DNA from 2 places in the Aestuariirhabdus litorea genome. Region 1 is predicted to be linked to the other one. Evidence: predicted binding sites of a transcription regulator. Region 1 holds the regulator's gene; the other holds the start of a gene.

Region 1 (4,199 bases):
GGTCCTACCGGCTCTGGCAAGACGACAACCATCGGTAAGCTGGCCACCCAGTATGTGCTGGAGCATGGTCCGGAGCAGGTGGCACTGGTAACCACTGACTGCTACCGGGTAGGGGCAGCGGAACAGATCAAGGCCCTTGGGCGCATCCTGAATGTAACGGTGCGGGTTGTTGACAACCCCCGCCAGCTGCAGCCGACCCTGGACGGGCTGAGCCGCAAAGCACTGGTTTTGATCGATACCGCTGGTTTGCATCATCAGGACCCCAATCTGGCACTACAATTAGGCATGCTCAATGAGGTGCGCCCGATGGTTCGAAGTCTTCTGGTACTGGCCTGCACCAGCCAGCAACAGGTCATGCGAGCGGCTTACCATACCTACGGTGGTGCAAGGCTGGTCGGAACCGTCTTTACCAAGGTGGATGAGGCTACCAGTTTGGGGGAGGCGATCAGCCTGGTGTGCGAGCATGGGCTGCCGGTTTCCTATGTTGCCGATGGGCAGCGTATTCCTGAGGATATCAGTCAGGCGAGGGCCCATGGCCTGATCAGCCGGGCGGTTGCCATTTCGGATCAGCTGCCTGCAGATGATGAAAAAATGATCGGTTCTTTCGCCCTTAGCCGAGGCGGTGCAAACCACTACTCGGCGCGCTATGTAAGTTGATCTATTGAGGATAGAATGGGGCAGCAAGTGGCTGATATAAATGGAATCCAGCGGGTGTTAGCAGCCGCGAGCGTGTACATGAGGGTGAAATCAATCTATGGCTAGTCGACAACCCGTGCAGGTGATTGCGATAACTGGCGGCAAAGGGGGCGTCGGCAAGACCAATGTATCGGTCAATGTGAGTATCGCCCTGGCCGAGATGGGGCGCCGGGTAATGCTGCTGGACGCCGACCTGGGGTTAGCCAACGTAGACGTATTGCTGGGATTGTCTGCCAGCAAGAACCTGGCTGATGTGATGGCGGGTCGTTGTGATCTCAGAGATATATTGCTCAATGGCCCCGGCGGCATAAAAATCATCCCCGCCTCATCCGGCACCCAGTCGATGACTGAGCTGAGCCCTCAGCAGCATGCCGGAATGATCAGCGCTTTCAGTGACCTCAGTGGTCAGCTCGATGTATTGATCGTCGACACCGCGGCGGGGATCTCCGATAACGTCGTGAGCTTTGTCCGTGCGGCCCAGGAGGTGGTACTGGTGGTGACCGATGAGCCGACCTCCATCACCGATGCCTATGCGCTGATCAAACTGTTGAACCGGGATTATAATATGATGCGCTTCCGCATCGTGGCCAATATGGTTCGTACTCCTCAGGAGGGTAGAAACCTCTACAATAAACTGGTTAATGTGACGGACCGTTTCCTCGATGTGGCGCTACAGTATATGGGCGCAGTGCCCTTTGATGAGTCGGTGCGTAAGTCCGTACAGCGGCAGAAAGCGGTGCTTGAGGCCTACCCTCGCAGTAAAGCGGCGCTGGCGTTAAAGGCTTTGGCTCAAAAAATCGATGCGCTCCCCATGCCCTCAACCTCTCGGGGGCACCTCGAGTTCTTTGTTGAGAGCTTGGTGGTGGGGGAGCATGGAGTGTAACGATGGTAGCCGTTCCAGAAGGATTTGGTATGTATACCAACAATCAGGCGGAGTCGTTGAATGTTCTGGTTGAGCGCCATGCTCCCCTGGTAAAACGTATTGCGCATCACCTGGCCGCTCGACTGCCGTCAAGTGTTCAGGTGGATGACCTGATTCAGTCTGGCATGATCGGATTGCTGGAGTCCGCCCGTAAATATGACGGCAGCAAAGGGGCTGCGTTTGAAACCTATGCCGGTATTCGCATTCGCGGTGCCATGCTGGATGAGATTCGAAAAGGGGATTGGGTACCCCGTTCCGTGCATCGCAATAGCCGTCGAGTCTCCGAGGCTGTCAAAGCGGTCGAGGCCCGCTTAGGGCGTGACGCTAAAGATAATGAGATTGCGGCCGAATTACAGGTTAGTGTGGGTGAATATCATGCCATGTTGCATGACTCAATGGGGGGGCACCTATTCAGCTTTGACGACCTGATCGATAGTGACGACACGCAGCAGGAGGCGGCTTTAGCCTCCCTGGATGTCTCGCTACCCCATGAGGGCGTTATGGCGGACAGGTTCCGGGAGTCCCTGGCTGAGGCCATTAGCACCCTGCCGGACCGTGAGCAACTTTTGCTCTCTCTCTATTACGATGAGGAGCTGAACCTGAAAGAGATTGGAGCTGTTCTTGGTGTCAGTGAATCAAGGGTTAGCCAACTCCATAGCCAGTCGGCGCTAAGGCTTAGGTCGCGACTTAAGGGGTGGAGTTCGGATTCGGAGTAATCCTTTCATTCACCAACTAGACTTGTAGAATACTGTGTTTTGACAATACCAAAATTAGAGGTTTCACGGAGGCCGGTTTGGACAAAAACATGAAGATCCTCATCGTAGATGACTTTTCTACTATGAGGCGCATCATCAAGAATCTGCTGCGGGATCTGGGTTTTACCAATACGGCAGAGGCTGACGACGGTCAGACGGCACTACCGATGCTGCAGACGGGTGGTTTCGACTTTCTTGTCACGGACTGGAATATGCCGGGAATGACAGGGATCGATCTACTGCGAGCGGTTAGGGCTGATCCAAAGCTCAGTACGCTGCCGGTGCTGATGGTGACAGCGGAGGCCAAAAGGGACCAGATCATAGAGGCGGCGCAGGCTGGCGTTAATGGTTACGTGGTCAAGCCCTTTACCGCCCAGGCGCTCAAAGAGAAGATCGAAAAAATCTTTGAACGCGTCGATGCTGGTGGTTGATAAGGGCTTGATATGACGCTTTTTAATTACAACAGAGACAATGCCGAATTGGAATCTGACCTAAAAGTACAGGCGCAAAAGTTGGTTGAGTTGCTCGAGTCAGGGAATGTCTCTGGTGCGATCAATGTGATTCAAGACCTCAACGAGATGCGTGACCAGAGCCTCTACCTCGAGGTTGGCAGGCTGACACGGGCGTTGCACGAGTCGCTGATGAACTTCCATATTGACTCTGGCATTACCGGCGAGGATCAGGAGCAGATATCCCATATGGCGGATGCTTCGGATCGTCTTGATTACGTCACTAAAATGACTGAGAGCGCGGCCAACCGGACAATGGATATTGTCGAGGCGTGCGCCCCCATGGCATCCCAGCTGGGGATCGAGGCTAGGGAGTTAAGTCAGGAGTGGAAGCGTTTTACCAGCCGTCAAATGTCACCGGAGGAGTTCAGGGAGCTGTCCAAGCGCATTGCCCCTTTCCTGGAGGAGACTGAAAAACGCTCCACTGAGTTTGGCAACAGCCTGAATGAAATTCTTATGGCCCAGGACTATCAGGACCTGACCGGGCAGGTCATCAAGCGCGTGGTCAGCCTGGTGTCTGAAATCGAAGACAGCCTGGTTCACCTGGTGCGGATGGCTGGCAAGGTTGATGAAATTACGGGCATAGAGCACGAGGCACTATCTGCCAAGCCAGCCGCATCGAGTACCGAAGCGGAAGGCCCACAGATTAATAAAAAGCATCGGGATGATGTGGTCTCTGGGCAGGATGAGGTCGATGACCTTCTTTCCAGTCTAGGGTTCTAAGGAGCTAGGTATGAGTTTTGAGGTTGACGAAGAGATCTTGCAAGACTTTCTTGTTGAGGCAGGAGAGATTCTTGAACTGCTATCTGAGCAGCTGGTAGACCTTGAAAACCAGCCTGACGACAAGGAGCTGTTGAATGCAATCTTCCGCGGTTTCCATACGGTAAAAGGGGGCGCCGGATTTCTTTCCCTCACGCCCCTGGTAGAGTGTTGCCATATAGCCGAGAATGTTTTCGATATACTGCGCAACGGGCAACGGCAGGTCTCCCCTGAACTGATGGATGTTGTGCTGCAGGCACTGGATGCGGTAAATCTCATGTTCGGTGAGGTGCGTGAACGCGAGGAGCCAACACCCGCTGACCCCGAGCTTTTGCGGCAACTTGCGCTGATGGCCACCCCTGACACAGGCACTTCCGAGCCGGCGCCGAGCGCAGCAGCGCCTGAGCCTCAGGTGCCAGCACAGCCCGATACTTCGGCAACCACCAACGAGTCCGGTGCCGGAGGCGATATCAGTGATGATGAATTTGAGCAGCTTCTGGACGCACTCCACGAAGCCCCTAAGGATACGGCTCCAGCGCCTGAGCCTTCCGCTTCATC
Region 2 (4,199 bases), 1.0 Mb from region 1:
CCAGCCCCCCAGCTCCTGCCAGCGGTTGACGATGGCGCAGAACAGCTCGGCGGTTTTTTGGGTGTCGTAGAGCGCCGAGTGGGCTTCGCGGTTATCAAAGTCGATATCGGCGGCCTGGCAGGACTTGGCCAGCACTGTCTGGCCGTACGCCAGACCAGCCAGGGTGGCGGTGTCGAAGCTGGAGAAGGGGTGGAAGGGGTTGCGTTTGAGGTCGCAGCGGTTAACCGCCGCGTTCAGGAACCCCAAGTCGAAGGTGGCGTTGTGACCCACCAGGATAGCGCGGCTGCAACCGGTGCTCTTGACGGTTTTGCGCACCATGCGAAAGATCTTTTCCAGCGCCTCCTTCTCATCGACGGCACCGCGCAGCGGGCTGTCCGGGCGAATACCGGTAAACTCGAGGGCGGCCGGCTCGATGTTGGCCCCCTCAAAAGGGGTTACGTTAAAGGAGATCGCTTCATCGGGGTAGAGAAACCCCTCCTCGTCCATGCTCATGGTGACGGCGGCGATTTCGAGCAAGGCGTCGGTGGCGGCGTTAAAGCCCCCGGTTTCGACGTCGATTACTACCGGCAGAAAGCCCCTGAATCGGCCGGCCATCAGGGTTTTTGGCTGAATTTCTTCGTTCACGCGAAGCTCCCCGCCGTTACCTTCCAGCGCACAGTCTCTCCTGCTTTGAGGGGAACCAGGGGCTGCTCACCAAGCTCCAGTACCTGGGGAACCTGCCAGGGCTGGCGGCTCAGGGTGATCCGGTCACTGTTGCGGGGCAGGCGGTAGAAATCGGGACCGTTAAAGCTGGCAAAGGCCTCCAGCTTGTCCAGCACTCCCAGCTCTTCAAACACCTCTGCGTAGAGCTCGATGGCGGCGTGGGCGCTGTAACAGCCGGCACAGCCGCAGCTGCTCTCCTTGGCTGACTGGGCGTGGGGTGCCGAGTCGGTACCGAGGAAAAAGCGGGAGTCACCGCGGGTCACGACATCGCGCAGGGCTTGCTGGTGACGGTTGCGCTTGAGTACCGGCAAGCAGTAGAAGTGAGGTTTGATACCTCCGACCAGCAGGTGGTTACGGTTATACATCAGGTGCTGGGGGGTGATGGTGGCCCCCACATTGGACTCGGCGCTGAGTACAAACTGGGCTGCGTCGGCGGTGGTAATGTGTTCGAAAACGATACGCAGCTGAGGGTAGCGTACCCGCAGTGGCGCCAGCTGCTGGTCAATAAAAGCCGCCTCCCGGTCGAAGATGTCGATGCTGTCGTGAGTCACTTCTCCGTGCACCAGCAGTGGCATGCCGGTTTCGGCCATCGCCTCCAGTGCCGGGTAGATCCGTTCCAGGGAGGTGACGCCCGAAGCCGAATTGGTGGTGGCACCGGCGGGATAGAGTTTGGCGGCGGTCACCATACCACTGGCGTGGGCTTCGCGGATGTCGCCGGGGCTGGTGTTGTCGGTCAGGTAGAGCACCATCAGGGGTTGCCAGTCGCTGCCGTCCGGCCGTTGGGCCATGATCCGCTCCCGGTAGGCCAGTGCTCCCTCAAGCCGGGTGACGGGAGGCGTCAGGTTGGGCATCACAATAGCACGGCCAAAGTAGCGGGCGGCATCGGCAACGGTGTGCCTCAAGGCCGCACCATCGCGCAGGTGAAGATGCCAGTCGTCGGGGCGAATCAGGGTGAGTGTGTCGGTCATGACGGTGCCTTGGTTTCGATCAGTCAGCTGATGCGCATCCTACCGCAAAGAGGACCATTTCGATAGGCGCCAGCCGGCAGGGCTAACGTTCCTGGATAATAAAATGCAGGTAAAGTTTTTTTGCCCCAGGCCGATACTCCAGACGATAACAATTTTTCAGGGGTGGGCTGTGAGCCGTCACGTGCGTTTTTCTCATTGGTTGGGGGTGCTAGCGATGCTGGCACTGACGGGTATGCCCGCCTACGCTGTCACCTTCAGCGCGCCGATGGACAATTCGGTCTGGCGCCTCGAGGCCTCGGTGTTTGAATGTCGTCTCTCCCATGCCATCCCCAACTATGGTGAAGCGGTGTTTTCCCACCGCGCGGGTGAACGGGTCAGCTTCTATCTCGACAGCTGGCACCGCCCGATGCGCAAGGGGCGTGCAGAGATGACCTCGGAACCCCCTCCCTGGCGCATTGGTGCAGCGGTGCAGGAGCTGGGTTCGGTTCCGGTCAGTGGTGGTCGTCAGGCGGTAGCGCTACAGGGCCCCTTGCCGAGCTCCATGCTGGCCCAGCTCTACGGTGGCATGCAGCCGACCCTGCATAGGCTGGCCTGGTACGACAGTAAGCAGCCGGTTGCGGTGGAGCTGTCGCCGGTTAACTTCCAGCCCGTCTACCAGCAGTATGTGGGGTGCCTGTCGCAGCTTCTGCCGGTTAACTTCGACCAGATTCAACGCTCGACCGTACTCTTTGATACTGGGAAATCCCAGCTCAGGGATGATGCGCTGGAGACCCTTACCAATATTGTGATCTATGTGAAAGCGGACCCTACGGTCAGCACCATTTACATCGATGGCCATACCGACAACCGGGGGCGCCGCCTGGCGAACCGCGAACTGTCGAAGGAGCGTGCCGAGGCGGTGCGTGACTACCTGCAAAAGCGCGGCTTGCCAACCGATATGATCCTGTTGCGATTCCACGGTGAGCGCTATCCGGTTGCCAGTAACAGCACCGCAACCAACCGTGCCCGTAACCGCCGTGTCACCATCCGCCTCGATAAGGAGGAGAGCTTCGACAGCTAAGCGGATCGAAGCGCCTCCATCGCCGGGCCGGCCTCCCCCCCCCTCGGCCCCCAGTAACAAAAGAAAACCGGGAAAATGGCCCCGAATCCCCTGACGGGCTGGGATTTCCCGGCGTGGGCGTTTAGAATACTCTGCCTTTTATTGGGTGTTGGCGATCGGTAACCGCCTTATGTGCGCGTTTGGCCGCGGCGGATAGTCGACCCCAGGAGAGGAGAGAGGCTCGGAAACAAACAGTAGGGAGAGTGGGAAAACTCGATGAAAAGCATTAATAAAGTGGTCCTGGCGTACTCCGGGGGGTTGGATACCTCCGTTATCGCCAAGTGGCTGGAGGACACCTATCAGTGTGAAGTGGTCACCTTTACGGCTGACCTGGGGCAGGGCGAAGAGCTTGAGCCGGCCCGCCGCAAAGCAGAGGCAATGGGCATCAAGGAGATCTTCATTGATGACCTGCGAGAAGAGTTTGTCCGAGATTTCGTTTTCCCGATGTTCCGAGCCAATACCATCTACGAAGGTGAGTATCTGCTGGGCACCTCCATCGCACGTCCCCTGATTGCCAAGCGCCTGGTTGAGATCGCCAATGAGACCGGTGCCGATGCCATTGCCCATGGTGCGACCGGCAAGGGTAATGACCAGGTTCGATTTGAACTGGGTGCTTATGCCCTCAAGCCGGGTATTCAGGTGATCGCCCCCTGGCGCGACTGGGATCTCAATTCGCGGGAGAGCCTGCTGGCCTATTGCGAACAGCACAATATCCCGGTTGAGAACAAGCAGGGCAAAAAGTCGCCCTACTCCATGGATGCCAACCTGCTGCACATCTCCTACGAGGGTGGTTTGCTGGAGAGCCCCTGGAATGAGCCGGAAGAGGATATGTGGCTGTGGAGTGTATCGCCGGAGGAGGCGCCCAACGAGCCTACCTACATTGAGCTCGACTACCGTCATGGAGACATCGTGGCCATCAATGGCGAAAAGATGTCGCCTGCCCAGGTGCTGGCGCACCTCAATCAGGTGGGGGGTGCCAATGGCATCGGCCGTGTGGATATCGTCGAAAACCGTTACGTGGGAATGAAAGCCCGGGGCTGCTATGAAACCCCTGGCGGCACCATTATGCTGAAGGCGCACCGGGCGATCGAATCGATCACCCTCGACCGCGAGGTGGCTCACCTCAAAGACGAACTGATGCCCCGTTACGCGAAGCTGATCTACAACGGTTACTGGTGGTCTCCCGAGCGGGAGATGCTGCAGCAGATGATCGACAACTCCCAGCGCTATGTAAACGGTAAGGTTCGCCTGAAGCTCTACAAGGGGAATGTGATCGTGGTCGGGCGTAAGTCCAAGGATACGCTGTTCGATGAGAGCATTGCGACCTTTGAGGATGATGCCGGCGCTTATGACCAGGGCGATGCCGGTGGCTTCATCAAGCTGAACGCCTTGCGGATGCGGATTGCCGCCAAGAAGGGTCGTAGCCCCTT

What was found. Region 1 encodes FliA, which starts transcription of late flagellar genes. Its sites were predicted from a motif close to CTAAAGTTNNNNNNNNNNCNGCCGATA; they were not measured.
Region 2: a site for FliA is predicted at 1,780-1,806, ahead of D0544_RS03210 (flagellar protein MotY). Genes of this name have one in related genera too.

Annotation. Positions count from the first base shown of each region.
Region 1 is NZ_QWEZ01000001.1:1,696,481-1,700,679, reverse strand. Features, by position in the region: gene flhF (flagellar biosynthesis GTPase FlhF) at 1-657, shown strand, start outside; gene D0544_RS07830 (MinD/ParA family protein) at 755-1,579, shown strand; gene D0544_RS07825 (RNA polymerase sigma factor FliA) at 1,609-2,334, shown strand; gene D0544_RS07820 (chemotaxis response regulator CheY) at 2,424-2,804, shown strand; gene D0544_RS07815 (protein phosphatase CheZ) at 2,886-3,605, shown strand; gene D0544_RS07810 (chemotaxis protein CheA) at 3,616-4,199, shown strand, end outside.
Region 2 is NZ_QWEZ01000001.1:670,962-675,160, forward strand. Features, by position in the region: gene rnt (ribonuclease T) at 1-594, opposite strand, end outside; gene pyrC (dihydroorotase) at 621-1,670, opposite strand; gene D0544_RS03210 (flagellar protein MotY) at 1,840-2,730, shown strand; gene D0544_RS03215 (argininosuccinate synthase) at 2,986-4,199, shown strand, end outside.